One region of the Candidatus Pelagibacter ubique HTCC1062 genome, then DNA from elsewhere that is predicted to be linked to it. Evidence: riboswitches for the same ligand, from Rfam matches in the RefSeq annotation. Region 1 holds a riboswitch; the other holds the start of a gene.
What was found. Region 1 has a riboswitch for glycine ahead of SAR11_RS02580 (malate synthase G). Riboswitches for the same ligand answer to the same signal wherever they lie in the genome.
Positions count from the first base shown of each region.

Region 2: it holds a riboswitch for glycine, as region 1 does, so the genes downstream of both, gcvT (glycine cleavage system aminomethyltransferase GcvT) here and SAR11_RS02580 (malate synthase G) in region 1, are expected to answer to the same signal.

Region 1 is NC_007205.1:493,995-504,849, reverse strand. It holds gene ubiG (bifunctional 2-polyprenyl-6-hydroxyphenol methylase/3-demethylubiquinol 3-O-methyltransferase UbiG) at 1-641, shown strand, start outside; gene SAR11_RS02600 (DUF1178 family protein) at 638-1,069, opposite strand; gene argJ (bifunctional glutamate N-acetyltransferase/amino-acid acetyltransferase ArgJ) at 1,111-2,412, opposite strand; gene secA (preprotein translocase subunit SecA) at 2,478-5,042, shown strand; gene SAR11_RS02585 (acetyl-CoA carboxylase carboxyltransferase subunit alpha) at 5,037-6,143, opposite strand; glycine riboswitch at 6,235-6,322, shown strand; gene SAR11_RS02580 (malate synthase G) at 6,393-8,588, shown strand; gene recR (recombination mediator RecR) at 8,575-9,186, opposite strand; gene SAR11_RS02570 (YbaB/EbfC family nucleoid-associated protein) at 9,191-9,508, opposite strand; gene dnaX (DNA polymerase III subunit gamma/tau) at 9,512-10,855, opposite strand, start outside.
Region 2 is NC_007205.1:644,920-655,774, forward strand. It holds gene SAR11_RS03340 (ABC transporter ATP-binding protein) at 1-256, shown strand, start outside; gene SAR11_RS03345 (putative hydro-lyase) at 257-1,042, opposite strand; gene SAR11_RS03350 (tetratricopeptide repeat protein) at 1,047-1,538, opposite strand; gene SAR11_RS03355 (5-oxoprolinase subunit PxpA) at 1,542-2,315, opposite strand; gene SAR11_RS03360 (allophanate hydrolase subunit 1) at 2,343-3,029, shown strand; gene SAR11_RS03365 (biotin-dependent carboxyltransferase family protein) at 3,022-3,975, shown strand; gene SAR11_RS03370 (DMT family transporter) at 3,962-4,843, shown strand; glycine riboswitch at 4,868-4,957, shown strand; gene gcvT (glycine cleavage system aminomethyltransferase GcvT) at 5,035-6,141, shown strand; gene gcvH (glycine cleavage system protein GcvH) at 6,138-6,518, shown strand; gene gcvP (aminomethyl-transferring glycine dehydrogenase) at 6,519-9,377, shown strand; gene SAR11_RS03390 (NAD(P)/FAD-dependent oxidoreductase) at 9,390-10,634, shown strand; gene SAR11_RS03395 (DUF1365 domain-containing protein) at 10,627-10,855, shown strand, end outside.

The sequences.
Region 1 (10,855 bases):
CATTGCATAATTTTAATCCAATAAGAATTAGATATATAAAAGAAAATATTATCAAAGATTTTAAAATTAGATCATCTGATAAGCCGTTAAAAAATATTAAATTACTTGATATTGGTTGTGGTGGGGGGTTATTATCTGAACCGATGTGCAGACTAGGAGCAAGTGTTGTTGGCATTGATGCATCAAAGAAAAATATTGAAGTTGCAAAATTTCATGCAAAAAAAAATAAACTTAAGATTGACTATAAAGTTGCATCTCCAGAGATGTTAAAAGATAAAAAAAAATTTGATGTAATTTTGAACATGGAAATAGTTGAACATGTTAATGATATAGACTTTTTTATTAAAGAAAGTTCAAAATTATTGAAAAAAAATGGAATAATGTTTATCGCAACCCTTAACAAAACATTAAAATCTTATGTATTTGCAATAGTGGGTGCTGAATATATTTTAAAATGGCTTCCAATTGGAACACATGATTGGGAAAAATTTGTTAAACCTAGTGAGCTAATAGATATAAGTAAAAAAAACAATCTATCTCTTAAAAAATTAGATGGAATGAATTTTAATATATTAGATAATAGCTGGAAAGTAACAAATGATACTTCTGTTAATTATATTACAAAATTTATAAAAAATTAGTTCGTAGTATCTTTTATCCAAGGCAGTATTTCTGCTTTTATACCCTCTTCCTTTAATTCGTTAAGATCTTTTTTTGTTGCGGTACCATAAATACCTTTGGCTTTTTTTTTGTCTTTATAATGTAGAGACCTTGCCTCATAAGCAAAATTTTCTCCCACATATTCAAAATTTTTTTTTATAAATTCTTGATATTTATAAATTGTTTTTTTTATTTCTTTATATTTTTCACTGGATGAATCAATGTCTGTTAAAATATTTTTTGAAGTACTCACATTAGGAGACATCAAGCCCTTTCCAACATTTAAAGAATTACAAAAATGACAATTTAAGAATTTTTTCTTTTTAAGTTTTTCATATTCCTTGGACGATGAAAACCAACTATCAAAAGTAGTTTCACAATCTTTACATATGAGCTTGTATTTGATCATGGTTTATAGTTAATAGTTAATAAAGTTAATTCAATATCAAATTAGCTTCTATAATCAGCATTAATCTCAATATATTTTTTTGTTAAATCCATTGTGTAAGCAGTAAAACTTTTTGATCCCATATTTAAATCTACTGAAATATCTATTGATTGACTTTTCATATAGTTAGTCGCTTCATTTTCTTTATAATATTTAAAAATTTGTCCTTTTTCTATAATCTTAATACCACCAAAGTTTATTGCTAATTTTTTTAAATCTATTTTCACTCCAGATTTTCCTATGGCCATTATTATTCTACCCCAATTTGGATCTTCTCCTGCGATGGCTGTTTTAACAAGATTTGAATTCGCAATAGAAAAAGCTATTACTCTTGCTTCTTTCTCACTTTTTGATTTAACTATATTGATTGTAATAAATTTAGTAGCTCCTTCACCATCCTTAACCACTCTTTTTGACAAATTTAATAATACTGAATGTAGGGCTTTATCAAAACTAAATATCTTTTTATCATTAATATTATTAATGATTGAGTTTTTTACTTTTCCTGTTGAAAAAATAGAAACCATATCATTAGTACTAGTGTCACCATCGCAACTAATTGCATTAAAAGTTGTATTAATATTTTTCTTTAATAGTTTGTTTAAAATATCGTTTGAAAGATCTGCATCTGTAAAAACATAACCTAATGTGGTCGCCATGTTTGGAAAAATCATTCCTGATCCTTTAGCAATCCCATAAATCTTAACATTTTTATTTCCTATTTTGCATTCCTCCATAGAAATTTTTGGCTGTAGGTCTGTTGTCATTATGCCTAATGCAGCTTTCATCCAGGTAAATTTATTTTGTGTATATTTAATTTTTTTGATTAATTCTGGAATGTTCTTTTTAATTTTTTCAGTTGGATATTTTTCTCCAATTGTCCCTGTGCATCCAAAAAGTACTTGATTTGATGATATCTTCTTTGGAAAATCTTCGTCTTCAGTTTGTTTTTTTGTTAATTGTAATGCTGCTTCTTCTGCTATTTCTTTTAAACCTTTGTAACCATCTGATCCTGTAAATGCATTAGCATTTCTAGTATTAATAATTAGAGAGCTTATTTTTTTACTTTTAATATTTAAATTCCACTTAATGTTCTCTGAAACTATTTTTGATTGTGTATAAACAGATGCATAGTTTGCCCCGTCTCTAAAATAAAACATAACCAAATCATCCCTGGGTTTGCTGTATAAATTTGCACAAACTGTGGATATTGAAACTCCATCTAGATGTTCTAAATCTTGAAAGTCACTATTTTTTGACTTTAAATTTAGTGAGTTTATAAAGTTTTTAACGTTTATTGGCATGTGTTTAAAATATTTATTTAATACTTATATTAAAAGTTATAATTAATTATATACCAGAAAATTAAATGCTTAATCCCTTAAATTTTATCACAAAGTTTATTAAATCTAGCAATCAAAAAGAGCTCGATAGAATTAACAAAATAGTTGTAAAAGTTAACTCCTTAGAAGCTTCTGTTAAAAACCTTAGTGACGAAGACTTTCCTAAAAAAACTACAGAATTGAAAGATAAACTTAAAAATGGTGAAAATTTAGACACCCTATTGCCTGAAGCTTTTGCACTTGTGAGAGAGGCTTCTAAGAGAACAAGAAATGAGAGACATCATGATGTTCAAATACTTGGAGGTGTTGTGCTTCACGAGGGCAAAATTGCAGAAATGAGAACTGGTGAAGGTAAAACTTTAACAATAAGTCTAGCTGCTTATTTAAATGCTCTGACAGAAGAAGGGGTGCATATAGTTACTGTAAATGACTATCTTGCAAAAAGAGACTCGCAAGAAATGGGGGAGATATATAAATTTTTAGGATTAACTTTTGGTTTTATAAATAATGACCAAGATGATCTTGAAAGAAAAAAAAATTATAATTTTGATATTACATATGCAACTAATAGTGAATTAGGGTTTGATTATCTTAGAGATAATATGAAATTTTCAAAAGAACAAATGGTTCAAAGAGGACATGTTTATACTATTGTGGATGAAATAGATTCTTGTTTAATTGATGAGGCTAGAACGCCACTTGTAATATCGGGAGCTGCTGAAGACAAAACAGAACAATATCTTGCGATTGACAAACTTATAAAAAGATTATTACCAGAACATTATGAGATTGATGAAAAAGATAGAAATATATTGCTTACCAATGAGGGAATAAATAATGTAGAAAAAATATTCTCTGATGCTGGAATTCTAAAAAATAATAACTTTTATGACCCTGAAAACTTAAGTTTAGTTCATCATGTAAATCAATCTTTAAGAGCTCATCATCTATTTGAAAAAGGAAAGGATTATATTGTTAAAGATGGAACATTAAAAATTATTGACGAACTTACTGGTAGAATATTAGAGGGAAGAAGATTTGGAGATGGCTTACACCAAGCACTTGAAGCCAAAGAAAGAATAGATGTTCAAGCTGAAAATCAAACTCTAGCATCAATAACTTATCAAAATTACTTCAAGCTCTATAATAAAATTTCAGGATGTACTGGAACTGCAGCAACTGAATCTCAGGAGTTTTATGAAATATATAATTTAGTTGTGGTTATCATCCCTACAAATAAAGAAATGATTAGAAAAGATTGGAATGATCAAATTTTTAGAACTGAAGAAGAAAAAAATAAAGCTATCATTGAAAAAGTTCTGGAGTGTCACAAGCAAGGTCAGCCTATATTAGTTTTCACTTCTAGCATTAATAAATCAGAAATTTATTCAAAATTACTAAATGATGAAAAAATTAAACATGTAGTTTTAAATGCAAAAAATCATGAAAATGAAGCTGAAATCATTGCAAATGCTGGAAAAATGAATTCAGTTATAATCACAACAAGTATCTCGGGTAGAGGTGTTGATATCCAGTTAGGTGGAAAAAAAGGAAGTCAACCTGATGATGAACTTTTAGAAAATAAAAATAAAATAAAATCACTCGGTGGACTATTTGTTATTGGTACAGAAAGAATGGAATCTAGAAGAGTTGATAACCAAGCCAGAGGAAGAGCTGGTAGACAGGGTGATGAAGGAAGTTCAATTTTTTATGTTAGTTTAGAAGATGACTTAATGAGAATTTTTGGTTCAGAATCTATGAATAATATTCTTCAAAAATTAGGCTTAAAAGATGGAGAAAGTATTGATCACCCCTGGATTAATAAAGCACTTGAAAGGGCACAACAAAAAGTTGAGGCTAGAAATTTTGATATAAGAAAAAATTTATTAAAATTTGATGACGTGTTAAATGATCAAAGACATGTAATATTCTCTCAAAGGAATGGCGTGATGAATAGTGAAAAAGTTTTTGATTATTCAGATGAATTCTTATCTGAAATTATTAGTCATCTAATCAGCTTAAAAACACAGAAACTATCAACAACTAAAAATAATGAATTTAATAATCAGTTAAAAACTTTACTAGGAAAAAGTGTTGATGATAATGAATTTAAAAATGTTACTGAATTAAAAGATGAAGAGTTCAAAAATAAAATTAATTCTAAATTTTTAGAAGCAAGAAATGAAAGAATTAAAATGTTGGATGAAGAAAAAGCAAAAGAAGTTGAAAAAAGAATTTTTCTTCAGTGTATAGATTTAAACTGGAAGTCACATATTCAATATCTTGAACAACTAAGACAAGTTATTGGCCTAAGATCTTATGGTCAAAGAGATCCATTAGTTGAGTATAAAAAAGAAGCCTTTTTTCTTTTCGAAAACTTATTGAATAAATTGAAAATGGATTTTGTTACAATTTTAATAAATTTAAAAATAGTTCAAGAACCTAGTGAAAGTATTTCAAGACCATTAAAAAAAGAAACATCTAACGATCCAAATTGTTTACTAATAAAAAGAAAAAATGAAAAAATTTCAAGAAATGAGAAATGTGAAGCTACAGGTAAAAAGTTTAAAAACTGTTGTGGGGCCTTATAAAGAAAATATAAAATAGCCCAATAAAACTATTACTCCAAATAAAACTGCTAAATTTAACTTTGATTTAAAGAAGTTTTTAATAAATAAATTAACCTTACTTTCTTTCATGCTGAGTGTACTTAGATCGTCTATTTGATTTACGAAACCTTTAGATCTTCCAATAGTTAAAAATTTATTTTTTCTATGATTAAAAATTTCTTCTCCACTCATGTTAAAAAATTCATTCAAATTTTTTTCAATCGATTTTCTTACGTTATCTAATATTAGGTCTCTATCTCTGTGGGCACCACCAATTGGCTCTGGAATAATTTCATCAATTACTTTTAGTTCTAAAAGGTCTTTTGAAGACAATTTCATAGCTTTTGCTGCTTCTAAAGTTCTTTTAGGGTCTCTCCATAAAATGGTGGCACAGCCCTCTGGAGATATTACTGAGTAAATTGCATTTTCTAACATGATTACCTTGTTAGATGAAGCAAGTGCTATTGCCCCTCCTGATCCACCTTCTCCAATAACAATCGCAAGAGTTGGGACGTTTAAAGACATACAACACTCAATTGATTTTGCAATTGCCTCTGCTTGACCTCTTTCTTCCGCCCCTACACCAGGGTAAGCTCCGGGTGTGTCTATAAAAGAAATTATCGGAATGTTAAATTTATTTGCTAATTTCATTAATCTAATTGTTTTTCTGTAACCTTCAGGTCTCATCATTCCAAAATTTCTTTCAATTCTACTTTCAAGGCTGTCCCCTTTTTCTTGACCAATAACTAAGACAGATTTTTCATCAAATTTTGCAAATCCTGCTAATACGGATTTGTCTTCTCCATAATATCTATCACCTGACAGTGGGATAAAATCCTCAAATAAATTATCAATAAAAAATTTTGCTTTAGGTCTATCTTCATGTCTTGCAACTAGAGTAGTTTGCCAGGGGTCTAAGTTAGAGTAAATCTCTTGTAGTTTATTATCTATCTCTTTTTGAGACTCAGATATTTTTTTGGTATCTACTTCCGAAAGACCATCTTGATTATAAGGGTCTTTAAGTTTGTCTATTTCTATCTCTAAATTTTTAATATCTGTTTCAAAATTTAAATAATTTTTCATATGATTGTTTAATTATTAATTAATTAAGAAAAAAGGCAATAAAATGTTTTAAATAATTTATATTTGACATAATTCTATTAAAAGGTACTCTTAATTGATATCGGGAGAGACTATTAAATAATAGCGCCGAAGGAGCAACCACCCCGGAAACTCTCAGGCAAATGGACCGATAACAAACATAACACTCTGGAAAGAGATTTATCTCGCCGATGGAGCAAAACTCTCAGGCAAAAATACAGATGGGGTAAAATGGGTGCTATGAAAGAACAATATACAAAAATACACAATCTATCAGTTTCTAATAAATTGCTTAACTTCGTTAATGAAGAGCTGCTTAAAGATACAAATATTTCTTCTGAAAAATTCTGGGAAGGCTTCGACCAAGTAGTTCATGAGCTAGCCCCAAAAAATAAAGAGCTATTAAAAATAAGAGAAGATTTACAAAAAAAAATAGACGATTGGCATATTGCAAATAAAGGAAATGAAATCAATCTAGAGGAGTATAAAAAATTTTTAAAAGAAATTGATTATTTAAAAGAAGTAGGCCCTGATTTTAAGATCAAAACAAATAATGTTGATGAAGAAATAACTAGTATTGCTGGACCTCAATTAGTAGTTCCAATCATGAATGAAAGGTATGCACTGAATGCAGCTAATGCTAGATGGATGAGTTTATATGACAGTTTATATGGTACAGATGTAATCGATCAATCTGAGGATAGTCCCACTCAAAGATACGATCCTTTAAGAGGAGAAATGGTTATAAAATATGGAAGAGACTTTTTAGAAAAATATTTTCCTCTAGAAAATTTTGAATGGCATAATATTACAGCCTTTAAAATTGATAATGGCTCTTTAACAGTATTAAAAGATAGTAATAAATCATCTTTAAAAAATAAAGATAAATATATTGGTCATAGAGGAGAGGCCAATGATCCATCAGCAATAATTTTAAAAAATAATAATCTTCATATAGAAATAATTATAGACCCAAATGCTTTTAGCGCTCAACAAGATCCTGCTAAAATTAGTGATATTATTGTTGAAGCTGCAGTTTCAACTATTTGTGATAATGAAGATAGTGTTGCTGCAGTAGATGCTGATGACAAAGTTATTTGTTATCGTAATTGGCTTGGACTTATGAAAGGTGATTTGAAATCAACTTTTGAAAAAAATGGAAAGACTTATGAGCGTAAATTAAATCCCGACAGAAGTTATATTTCTAAAGATGGAAAAGGATTAAAGCTACATGGAAGAAGTTTATTATTGGTAAGGAATGTTGGACACCTTATGACTAACTCAGCAATCACTTTAAAAGATGGTTCTGAAATACCAGAAGGTATTATGGATGCCTTTATAACTTCAGCAGCTTGCCTTCATGATATTAAAAAAAAAGGTAATTCTAGAACTGGTTCTATTTATATTGTTAAACCAAAAATGCATGGTCCTGATGAAACCTCATTTACTGATTTAATTTTTACTAAAGTTGAAGAAGTTTTAGGATTGGAAAAATACACTTGTAAAATTGGAATTATGGATGAAGAGAGAAGAACCTCATCTAATTTAAAAGAGTGTATTAGAACACTTCAAAATAGAGTATTTTTTATTAATACTGGTTTTTTAGATCGTACTGGTGATGAAATGCATACTTCAATGGAAGCTGGTCCTATGATTAAAAAAGGAGATATGAAATCTTCTAAATGGATTGGGGCATATGAAAATAACAATGTAGACATAGGTCTTCAATGTGGTCTTTCTGGTAAGGCTCAAATTGGCAAAGGAATGTGGGCTATGCCGGACAAAATGAAAGAGATGATGGAACAAAAAACTAGCCATCTAAATGCTGGTGCAAATTGTGCTTGGGTTCCCTCACCTACAGCGGCAGCTCTTCATGCTCTTCATTATCATGAAATAAATATTTTTGAGAAACAGAAAGAAATTCAAAAAAGAGAATCTGCAAAACTGGATGATTTGTTAACAATTCCTGTAGCAGACAGACCAAACTGGTCAATGGAAGAAATTAACTCCGAAATTTCCAATTCTGCACAAACTCTTTTAGGGTATGTCGTCAGATGGATAGATCATGGAGTTGGCTGTTCAAAGGTACCTGATATTAATAATGTTGGTTTGATGGAGGATAGAGCCACTTTAAGAATTTCTTCTCAACATATAGCTAATTGGATACATCACGATATTTGTACAAAATCACAAGTTATGGAAGTAATGAAAAAAATGGCAAAAATTGTTGATGATCAAAATAAAAATGATGGTGCCTATACTCGCTCCGGAAGAGGAAGCTACGAAATGATGTCTGAAAATTTTGAGCAATCAATTGCTTTTAAGACAGCTTGTGATTTAATCTTTAAAGGTAAAGAGCAACCTTCGGGTTACACAGAACCGTTATTACATCTAAATCGATTATTAAAGAAATCTAGTCAGAATTAGTTTTAATTCCAGTTCTGTTTTTAAAAGCTGAATATAAAGTTCCATCATCGAGACTTTCTATTTCGCCACCAACAGGAAGTCCTTGAGCAAGTTTTGTAACCTTAGTAGAAGTTTTTTTTAAACTATCCTCTATGTAATAAGCGGTAGTTTGACCTTCTACTGTTGCACTTGTTGCTAGTATAACTTCTTCAATATTTTCTCTTGAAACTCTTTCTACTAATGAATTAATCAAAAGATCTTCTTTTCTCTGGCCAGCAGAAGAAATAGTGCCACCAAGAATATGAAAGTAGCCTTTATAGATATTAGAATTTTCAATTGACCATTGATCTGCAATGTCTTCAACTACACATATTTTATTATATTTTTCTTTTGAATTTTCACAATTGTTACAGCCTAATGAATTAGATTTTAAAGTACCACAAGATTGACACCTAATAACATTTTTATAAACTTGCGCCAAAGTGTTTGCCATTGGTTTTACAAGTTCATCCCTATTATTAATAAGTTTTAAAACAATTCTTTTTGCAGATTTAGGACCTAAGCCAGGAAGTTTAGAAATTAATTTAATTAACTCTTCTATCTCATTAATATTTTGCATATTCTTAAAGCGGCCATTTAAAACCAGGAATACCTAATCCACTTGTAGACTTAGAAATTTCTTCAGATGTCTTAGATTTTAATTCTGATTTTGCATTATTATGGGCAGCCACTATCAAATCTTCGATTATAATTTTATTTTCCTTTAATATTTCGTCAGAAAGGTCAATTTTGATCATTTCATTTTCACCATTTAAAGTAACCTTTACAGAATTTGAACCAGACGTTCCTTCTACCTGAATGTTCTTTATTTTTTCTTGGCTCTCTTTCATTTTAGCCTCTAATTCTTTTGCTTTATCTAAAATTTTTGTAAAATCAGTCATTCTTTAATCTTCTTTTCTAGGTTTAACATCAATAAGTTCTGCATCAGGGAAATTTTTTAAAATATCTTTATAAATTGAGGAGTTCTTTACACTTTCTATCAGTTCTTTTTTTTCATTAATTTCTTCTTCTTTTTTTGATGGCTGTCCTTTGGTTTTGCTTAGACTTATAATCCATCTTTCATTGGTCCATTCAAAAAGTTTTGTTGAAAGATCTTTAATAAAATCTTTATCTAAATCTTCATTAAATGAAATTTCAATTCTTTTGTTCTCAAAACTTACAAGGTTAACATTTTTTTCTAATTCATATTTTAATTTAATCTCTTTTTTAGAAGAGCATGCTTTTAATAGATCATCAAATGAATTTATAAGACTGGTATTTGTTTCAATGTTATTATTTTCTTTTTCTTTGATATCTTTTTCCTGAACAATATTTTTCATTTGACCTATTGTTTCAGATTTATCTTTTATTCCAAAGATATCTTCGTTTGTTTTTTTTGGTGAAAAAGATGTTTGGTTTTCACTTTCAACTAATAGTTTGCTATCTTCTTTATATTTTTCACTTTCCTGTTTAATGCTTTTTAAATGAATTAATCTAATTAAGAACATTTCCATTGATAAATGTTGATTAGAAACAATATCAAGCTCCTCAAGTGTTTTAATAGTAAATTGCCAAAATAATATTAGGGTCTCATTGTTAACTTTTTCTGAAAGATCTTTAATTTTATTAAACTCTTCATCATTCAATAAAAAATTATTACCATCCAAATTTAGTGAATCAATATTTTTAAAATAATATAAGAGCTCTAAGAAATCATTAATAAAAATTTTTGGTTCAACACCCTGGTTATATATTTCTCTGTAAGTGTTGAGAACTTCAGTTTCTTTACCTTCAAATATTAATTCAAATAAATCAATTAATTGAGACTTATCAAAATAACCAAATATTTTTTGTGCTGCTGCAAGATCTAATTCTTTGTCTTTATCCAAAGTAAGTAGAGCTCTATCAAGTAACGATAGCGCATCCCTAACTGAACCCTCAGAAATTTTAACAATTAATTTAAGAGCATCATCTGATGCGTTACCATTTTCTTTTTCTTTAATTTTCCTAATAAAATCAAACAACTCTAAAGATTTAATTCTAGATAAATCAAATCTTTGACAACGTGAGACTACTGTAATTGGAATTTTTTTTATTTCTGTTGTTGCAAAGATAAATTTTAAATATTCTGGCGGCTCCTCTAAGGTTTTTAACAATGCATTGAATGCTTGTTTGCTAAGCATGTGAACTTCATCAATTATAAATATTTTATATTTAGCAGTAGTTGGGCCATATCTAGAAAATTCAAT
Region 2 (10,855 bases), 150 kb from region 1:
GGGACTTCCAAAACTTTTGATGGTAGATGAACCATTTTTAGGATTATCACCTCTAGTAGTGAAAGATTTAATAAAAATATTCAAAAATGTGGTTAGTGAAGGAATATCAATTCTTTTTGTTGAACAAAATGTAAGATTGGCACTAAGCATGGCTGATAGGGGTTATGTTCTTGAGAGTGGAAGGTTGGTTATTAGTGGTAAATCTAATGAATTAATTAATAACGAAAAAGTTAAGAAGGTTTTTTTAGGGAACTAGTTATAAAGCTGCCAAATCATTATTTAATTTATCCGTAATAAGCATTTTTCCTGGAGCATGTGTTATACAAAAGTCTGGTTTTGAATCTTGTAAAACAGATTGAGGTGTTACGCCACAAGCCCAAAATACAGGAATTTCATTATTTTTAAATGCCTTAGGAGGATCGCCGTATTCAGGATTCATTATATCTTTTATTCCAATTTCTGATGGGTCACCTAAATGAATAGGAGCACCATGAACTGCTGGGAACCTAGAACTAATTTGAATTGATCTAATAGCATCTTTTGAATTTAAAGGTCTCATAGAAACAACCAACTTTCCTGAGAACTGTCCTGCTGGCTCACAATCTATTGAAGTTCGATACATTGGAACAATAGTATCATTTTCAATATGCTGGATAGGTATTCCTGCCTCAATTAATGGTAACTCAAAAGACATAGAGCATCCTAAAACAAATGTCGTTAAATCTTCATTCCAATATTTTTTGATGTCATATGGTTCATCAATAATTTTTCCTTTTTCCCATATTCTATATTGAGGAACATCAGTCCTAATATCAATATCCCCTAAATCTTTTAATGATGGATCTCCTTTTGTACCAAACCCTATTAAAGGGCATGGTTTAGGATTTTTTTGACAAAATGATGCAAAATCCATTGCATATTTGCTGGGCAATATACAAAGATTTCCCTGTACATATTTATTAGCAGTTCCTGCTGTTTGATTTCTGTACTCATTTTTTCTAATAACCTTTCTTGCTTCAATTGGATTTTTAATATCGAGCATAAATTTAATATTTAGATTTTTTAGTTCCTTCAATTATTTCTTTTAGTTCATCAAACTCTTCACAGTTACAGGTTTTTAAAACTTCTAACCTTTCTTTAGCCATATCTATTCGGTTTGTAACTACATAAAGCTCACCAAGGTACTCATTTATTCCATTATGATTAGGTTCAATTTCTAGGCCTTGTAAGTAAAATTTCTCACCTTTTTCATAATCTCCAAGTTTTCTAGTAGTAAAACCTAAATAATTTAAAGTATCTGCCTGTAATGGTTTTTTATCATTAGATTTTAAAAGAAGTTTCTGTGCTTTAGCATATCTTTCTTGTGCTTTTTCGATTTTTCCTTTTTTTTCATATTTTTTAGCAGCTTCAATTAAATTTTTTGCTTTTGTGTAGTCTGAAGCTTTAGGAGTAGAATCGCTATCACTGCTACTTCCTGCTGCAAATGAATTATTAGTGAGTGCTATAATTATTAGTAAAGTATAAATAAGTTTTTTCATATTTTAATTAAATTTATCCATTTTATTTAAAGGTTTTAGTTCTAAGCCATTATCAACCAAATTATTCCTGATAGATTTTGCAGTTGCCAATGAGCTTTCATTGTCACCATGTATACAAACCGAGTCAATCTCACAAGGTATCTGTTTACCACTGAGACAATTTATTGCCTGATTTTTAACCATACTCAACACATGATTTTTTGCTAATTCAGGGTCAGTGATTAAAGCGTTTGGTTTACTTCTAGAAATTAAATTTCCATTATCTTCATAATTTCTATCTGCAAAAATTTCACAAGCTATTTTCAAACCATTTTTCTTAGCAGCAACTTCCATTTGCGAACCTGTTGGTACCAGATAAATAATATCTTTATTAATCTCTTTAATGGCCACAGCTAGAGTTGTGGCTAATTCCAGATCTTCACAAGCCATATTATTAAGAGCGCCATGTGGTTTAATATGAGTAACATTTTCATTATATTTTTGAGCAATTTTTTGTAATATTTCATATTGGTCGAAAATTAGTTTTTTTATTTCTAAGGAACTTAAATTCATTCTTTTTCTTCCAAAGTTTTCAGGGTCATTAAATGATGGATGGGCACCTAAACTAACACCATTTTTTTTTGAAATTTGAATAACCATCTCCATTGTTTTTTCATCACCTGCATGGTAGCCACATGCAATGTTGGCAGAGTTTACAATATTAAGTAATTCTGGATCATTCTTGATAGAATGAAACTTAGATTTTTCTCCTAAATCACAATTGATATTAATTTCCATACTCTTTAGTCTGGAGTATAACATGACATGGTTAAAAATATATCAAATCTTGGTGATGCAGCGGTATATTGTGATTTTGGCTCAGAAGTTAATGAAGCAATAAATTCAAGCGTCATAGATTACTTTCACCATATATCAAAATTAATAAAAGATAAAAAGATCGAAGGAATAACTAACTTAACACCTTCTTATAATAAATTAATTGTTAGTTTTGATTTGACTGTAACCAACTATAAAAAAATTAAAAATTTTATAGAAGGCTTAACTATTAATAGAGATATTAAAAACAATAATCAAAAAATTAAGATTCCAGTCTGTTGTGACGATGAGTATGGATTAGATTTTTTAAGGCTAATTGAAAAATTGAATATAGATAAAGATAAAATATTAGAACTGTATTTTGGCAAAGAATATTTTTGTTATATGACTGGTTTTATTGCTGGAATGCCTTTTTTAGGAGATCTAAATGAAAATATTAGGTGTGATCGATTAGAAACACCAAGAGTAAAGATGCCAAAAGGATCGGTAGGAATAACAGAACAATTTGCAAATATTTATACTTTTGAAAGCCCTGGTGGTTGGAATATAATTGGCAACACCCCGAAGAAAATTTTTGATGATAAAAATTTAGATAAACCAGCCCTAGTTAATCCAGGTGATAAAGTAAGTTTTTATCAAATAACAAAAGAAGAATATTTAAATTGGAATGAATAAAGCATATTTTGAAATTTTAAGGGCAGGTGTTAACACTACCATTCAAGATAAAGGCAGAAATCACTTATATCATATCGGTATTGCAGTAAGTGGAGCAATTGATCAAAGAAATTATACATTATCAAATAGACTAGTTGAAAATCAATTAGATGAGCCTGTATTAGAGTTTGCATACCAAGGCCCTCTTTTAAAGTTAAAGAATGGAAAAATTAATTTTGCAATATCTGGAGATATTTTTTTTAAAATCATTAGAAAGAATTTAGAGGTTGAAGATGGTGAGTGTTACAAAAGTTATATTTTAAATGAAGAGGATCAAATAGATATAATATCAACCAAAAATTCTACGTATGGATATTTAGCTGTTAATGGTGGCTTTGATCTAGAAAAAACCTGGGGCAGTTATTCCATAAATACTAAAGCAAATATTGGACCAAATAATGGAAAAAAATATTCCATAAATGATAAAATTTTTATTAAAAAAATTGATACCAAAAGTGCAATGAACAAAAAAATAAATTATGATTATTCTACTGATAATATCATTAGAATTATTAAGGGTACAAATTTTGACTATTTTTCTAAGGATGCAATAGATAAATTTTTTAATGAAGATTTTTTAATCACAAACCTTGTTGATAGAATGGGAATAAGATTAAAAGGTCCAAAATTAGAAAATATAGAAAACACCAATATCAAATCAGAAGGTTTGGTAAGAGGAGTTATTCAAGTACCAGCTGATGGTAATCCAATAATAATGTTATCTGATCATGGAACAGTTGGAGGATATCCAAAGATTGGAGTAGTTATTACTGCTGATCTTGATTTAGTTGGGCAATTAACTCCTGGAACAAAAATAAACTTTAAGGAAGTAAGTCTTGAAGAAGCTCAGAATATATTTAAAGCATACACAGAAGATACAAATAAATATTTAAATGAATGTAATTAATAAAATTCCAGGTCCTATATTAGTTTTTATGGGAGCCTGCTGCTTAAGCTTTGGAGGCTTAATTGTTAAATCATTTGAAGGATCAACCTTATGGCAAATATTATTTTGGAGATCTTTATTTTTTTCGCTAACAGTCTTACTTTTTTTAATAATTACTTATAAAAAAAAATTATTTAAAGCGTTTTACGATTCAGGTTTACCAGGACTTATTGGTGGAGTTATTTTATCATTTGGTTTTTGTGGGTACGTCTTTGCGATGTATAATACAACTGTTGCCAATACTAATTTTATTATTTCGACGCAAATACTCTTTTTAGCAATATTTGGTTATTTATTTTTAAAAGAAACAATCTCATCTATCACCTTAGCTTCAATTATTTTAGCAATTACGGGTGTCCTATTAATGGTAGGTAATTCTTTATCACCAGGAGAGATGTCTGGAAACTTAGCGGCTTTTAGCATGCCAATTACATTTGCAGTCTTAATTATAATTGTTAGAAAATTTCCTACAGTTGACATGGTGCCAGCTCAATTTATAGCTGGTGTGAGTTCATGCTTTATTGGATTTTTATTATCTGAGAAGCTTATGATTTCTTCACATGATATATTTTTAGGTTTTACAGCAGGTTTTTTCCAAGTAGGATTTGGTTTTATATTTATAACTATGGGTGCACGTAGTACACCATCTGCAATGGTTGGTATAATCATGTTATCCGAATCTGTGTTGGGGCCAATGTGGGCTTTTTTATTTGCAGCTGAACGACCTTCTTTATTTACTTTAATCGGAGGAGGAGTAATTCTTTTTGCAGTATTATTGCAATTTTACTCACTACTTTTTTCAAATAAAAAAGAAAAAATTATTAATTGACTCTGTTACATATCTGGTAGATTATTCTTATATACGGGAGAGACTACAAACAATCGTAGCGCCGAAGGAGCAACCACCCAGGAATCTCTCAGGCAAAAGGACCGTAACATATTAACTCTGGAAAGAGATTAAGTTCTCGCCGACGGAATAAAACTCTCAGGCAAACATACAGATGGGTACAGTAAGTTAATATGGATATTTTAAAAACCGCACTTTACAGTTTACATCAAAAGCATGGAGCTAAGTTTGTTCCATTTGCTGGGTATCAAATGCCAATTCAATATTCTAAAGGAATTATTGAGGAACACAAAAGTACAAGAGAAAATGCAGGTATTTTTGATGTGTCCCATATGGGTCAGTTATTCATTAAAGGAGATGATAAGTTGGCAAAAGATCTTGAAAAAATTTTTCCAGCTGAATTGAGTAAGGCTAAATTAAATCAATCCAAATATAGTTTTTTAATGAATGATGAAGCAGGAATTTATGATGATTTAATTATCACAAAAGTTGAAGGTGGTTTTAACATTGTATTAAATGCTGCTTGTAAGAATACAGATTTTAAACTTTTAACTAAATTGTTAGAAGATAAGTATGAAATGATTTTAAGTGAAGAGCTATCGCTTATAGCAATTCAAGGTCCTAAAGCAGTCCAAATACTAGAAAAGATAATCAACGGAGTGTCAGATCTGAAATTTATGAATGGTGATACGTTTAATTATCTTAAAGAGGATATTTATATCACAAGATCAGGCTATACCGGTGAAGATGGATTTGAGATATCGATCAAAAATGAGAACGCAGAAGTGTTTGTGCAAAAACTCATAGATGAAGGGGCTAATTTAATTGGATTAGGTGCTAGAGATACCTTGAGACTAGAGGCGGGACTTTGTTTGTATGGTCATGACATGGATATTAATAAAAGCCCAGTAGAAGCAAATTTAAAATGGGCGATATCAAAAAATAGAATTCTTGAGGGTGGGTTTATTGGATGTGAAAAAATTAAATCTCAAATCGAGAAAGGAGTAAGCAAAATCCGCGTAGGTATTAAGCCAGAAGGAAGAATTATAGCCCGTGAAAAAACTTCAATATTTAGTGAGGATGATAAAAATATTGGGGAAATTACAAGTGGAACTTTTGGACCCAGCGTTCAGGCCCCAGTTGCAATGGGTTATGTAGAAAATTCATTTTCTAAAATTGATACTAAGGTTTTTTTAGAAGTGAGAGGAAAAAAATATCCGGCAATTATAAGTAATTTGCCATTTTATAAAAAAAGTTATGTGAAAGGAGCTAGTAAATGAGTGAAGTAAAATATTCTAAAGAACACGAGTGGATAAAGTTAGATGGAGACACTGCTGTTGTAGGAATTACACAACATGCAACCGAAATGCTAGGAGATATTGTTTTCGTAGAGTTACCAGAAATAGGATCTTCTGTGGTTAAAGATGGCAATGCTGGAGTTGTAGAATCTACAAAGGCTGCAAGTGATATTTATACTCCTGTATCTGGAGAAATTATCGAAAATAACCAAGCCATTGTTGACGATCCTGCAAAAGTTAATTCTGATCCAGAAAATGAAGCATGGTTTTTTAAATTAAAAATTACTGATAAGTCTGAAATGGACTCATTAATGAATAAAGAAGAATACGAAAAATTTTCAAAAGAAAGTGGTAGTTAAATGTTAAAAAATGCTCAAAAAGATTTTATACAAAGACATATAGGTCCATCTGTTGATGAACAAAACGTTATGCTTAAAGAGTTGGGATACCAAAATCTTGATGATTTAATAAAAGATACTGTACCAGAAAAAATTCTTCTTAAAGATGATTTAGATATTGGTGATCCAAATTCTGAATATAAAGCACTTAGAAAATTAAAAGATATTTCTAAAAAAAATAAGATTTATTCTAGTTTTATAGGAATGGGTTATTATGGAACTTATACTCCCTATGTAATACTTAGAAATATTTTAGAAAATCCAGGATGGTATACTTCTTATACCCCTTATCAGCCAGAAGTAGCACAAGGAAGATTGGAAATGTTATTAAATTTTCAACAAATGATAATTGACTTTACTGGAATGGATATTGCTAATGCCTCTCTTTTAGATGAAGGAACAGCTGCAGCGGAAGCTATGGGATTGAGTTATAGAATATCCAAGTCTGAATCTAAAAAAGTTTTTGTTTCAAAAAATTGTCATCCTCAAACAATTGATGTGATTAAAACAAGAGCTGAACCTTTAGGCCTAGAAATAATAGTTGGTGACGAAGATAAAGATATTAAAGAAGATATTATATGTGGTATCATTCAATATCCAGGAACCCTTGGAGATATTAAAGACCCAAGTGAGGCTATTAGTAAAATACATAAATTTAATGGAAAAGCAGTTTTAGCATGTGATTTGTTAGCACTTGCTAAACTAAAAACACCTGCTGAGTTAGGTGCCGATATTGCTGTCGGTAGCTCTCAACGTTTCGGAATTCCAATGGGTTATGGTGGTCCCCATGCAGCATTTTTTGCTACAAAAGATGAATATAAAAGATCAATGCCAGGCAGAATAGTAGGTGTGTCAGTAGATAGACATGGGAAAAAAGCATATAGACTTGCCCTTCAAACAAGAGAGCAACATATAAGAAGAGACAAAGCTACAAGTAATATTTGTACTGCACAAGCATTATTGGCAATAGTTTCTGCAGCATATGCGGTCTATCATGGTCCACAAGGAATTAAAAAAATTGCAGAAAGTGTCTCTCAATTAACTAAAAATTTTGCAGATAAACTAAAGCAATCTGGTTATGAACTTTATTCAAATGAATTTTTTGATACGGTTACAATAAAAACTCTAGATAAAACAGAGAAGATATACAAAAATGCTTTAGATCAAGGAGTGAACATCAGAAAAGTGAATTCTGAAATGTTAGCAGTATCTTTTGATGAGAGAAAAAATCTTTATAGAGCAAATCAGTTACTAAAAATCTTTAATTGTTCAGAAACAATTAAAGAAACTATGAATGAAAGTTTATCTAATATTCCAAAAAACCTATTAAGAACTTCAACTTATTTAGATCATCCAGTTTTTAATAGTTATCATTCGGAAACAGAAATGCTTAGATATTTAAAAAAATTAGAAGACTCTGACATTGCTTTAAATAAATCTATGATTGCCTTAGGCTCGTGCACTATGAAACTTAATGCAGTTGCAGAAATGATACCAGTTACCTGGAAAGAATTTTCACAGCCACATCCTTTTTCTCCTGTAGAGCAAATGGATGGTTATAGAGAATTATTTACAGATTTGAAAAACTGGTTGAGATCAATTACTGGATTTTCTGGAGTTTCATTGCAACCAAATGCTGGTGCTCAAGGAGAGTTTGCTGGTCTAATGGTAATACGTAAATTTCATGAAAAAAATGGTGAAACGAATCGTAATGTTTGTTTAATTCCAAGTTCAGCGCATGGCACAAACCCGGCTAGTGCTCAAATGGTTGGTATGAAAGTAGTTGTTGTTAAATGTGATCAATATGGAAACGTAGACTATGAAGATTTAAAAAATAAAGCTGAAGAACATTCAGAAAATTTAGCTGCCCTTATGGTCACTTATCCATCAACACATGGTGTATTTGAAGAGAAAATAACTGACATATGTGAGTTAATTCATAATCATGGTGGGCAAGTTTACATGGATGGAGCTAACTTAAATGCATTAGTAGGTATTGCTAAACCAGGAAATTTTGGACCAGATGTTTGTCATATAAATTTGCATAAAACATTTTGTATACCTCATGGCGGTGGTGGACCTGGTATGGGACCAATAGCGTGTAAAAAACATTTAGAAATATTTTTGCCAAAACATTCTGTGATAAAAGATTGTGGTCCAGTGACTGGAATGGGAGCGGTATCTGCAGCTCCTTGGGGTAGCTCAAGTATCTTATCGATTTCATGGATGTATATAAAGATGATGGGTTCTGAAGGCTTAAGAAAAGCATCACAAGTTGCAATACTAAATGCAAATTATATTGCCCACAAATTAAAAGACTCTTTTCCAATTTTATATAAGGGTAAAAGTGGCAATGTAGCTCATGAATGTATCATTGATATTAGAACGATAAAAAGTGAAACAGGGATCACTGAAGAAGATATTGCAAAGCGATTGATTGATTTTGGCTACCATGCTCCAACAATGTCTTGGCCTGTTGCTGGTACAATGATGATTGAACCTACAGAAAGTGAAAGTTTGAGTGAAATTGATAAATTTTGTTCTACTCTTATAAAAATAAAACAAGAAATAGATAAAATTCAGTCGGGTGAATATGACAAGACTGACAACCCATTGAAGAATGCGCCACATACTCACGTTGAATTAACATCCAATAAGTGGGATCATAAGTATGAAAGAGAAGAGGCCGCTTATCCTTCAGAGTTTTTAAGAACAAATAAATATTGGCCTCCAGTTGGTAGAGTAGATAATGTTTATGGAGATAAAAACTTGTTTTGCACATGTCCATCTATGGAAGAGTACGAAGACACAGCTGCTTAGATATTTACTAAGATGAAAATTGCTGTAGTAGGTGCTGGTATATCAGGATTAAGTGCTGCTTATTACCTATCTAAAAAACATAAAGTTGATTTATTTGAAAAAGAAAATCAATTTGGGGGTCACGCAAATACAATAAAGGTTGCTTACAACCCTAACAAAGAAATTCCAATAGATATTGGATTTATGGTTTTTAATAAGCAAACATATCCAAATTTAATTAATTTTTTTTTAGAAAATAAAATAGAGATTGAAAAAAGTGATATGTCATTTTCTGTTACTGTAGAAAATAGTGGATTAGAATATTGTGGAAAAGGATTAGGTGGAATTTTTTCTAATAAAAAAAATTTATTTAATCCAAAATTCTTAAAAATGTTTTTTGAAATTTTAAGCTTTTATAAAAACTGTGAAAAAATAGAAATTAAAAAAATTAGTTCGATAACATTAGGGGAGTATTTAACAGAAATAAAAATTTCAGAATATTTTATTAATTATCATATTATACCAATGGTATCTGCTATATGGTCGATGCCTCCATATGAAGCGAAACAAATGCCATTATCTTTTTTTCTAAGCTTTTTCAAGAATCATGGACTGTTTAAAATTAAAGATAGACCTCAATGGTTTACGGTTACAAATCGAAGCAAAACTTATGTCGATAAGATAATAGGCCAAGTTAGTGGAGAACATTTTAAGAATTACAATATAAATAAAATCACTAGAAATGATTTAGGTGCTAAAATTTTTTATGGGGAGGAAAATGAGTTCTTTGAATATGATAAAGTTGTAATAGCAACTCATGCAGACGAAGCATTAAAGATAATTGATAATCCAACACTAGACGAGAAGACAATATTAAGAAAATTTAAATATAGAGCAAACACTGCAGTAATACATTTTGATGAAAGTGTTATGCCTAAAAATAAAAAAGCATGGTGTGCTTGGAATTCTTCAATGGACTCAAATAATAATGAAAAGACAGCTGTAACATATTGGATAAATCAGTTACAAAATTTAAAGATAGATAGAAATATTTTTTTAACAATTAATCCATTTAAAGAAATTCCAAATGATAAGATATTTAAAAAAGTAGCATTTACTCACCCTTATTACGATACAGAAGCATTAGCCAATCAAAGCAACCTGCATAAAATTCAAAATAAAAAACATATTTTATTTTGTGGTAGTTATTTTGGTTATGGTTTTCACGAGGATGGAATAAAGTCCTCTATTGATATGCTAAAAACACTTAATGATTAAAAATTCTTATATTTATACAGGAAATGTAATTCATAAAAGATTTAAGCCCAAAATTCATAGTTTTAATTACAATGTATTTTCACTTCTTATAGATTTATCGGAAGTAGATTTACTACACAAATCTTTAAAGATATTTTCATACAATAAACTAAATATTATTAGTTTCTTTGATAAAGACCATGGAGCAAGAGATGGGAGCTCTCTTAAGGAATGGGTTTTAG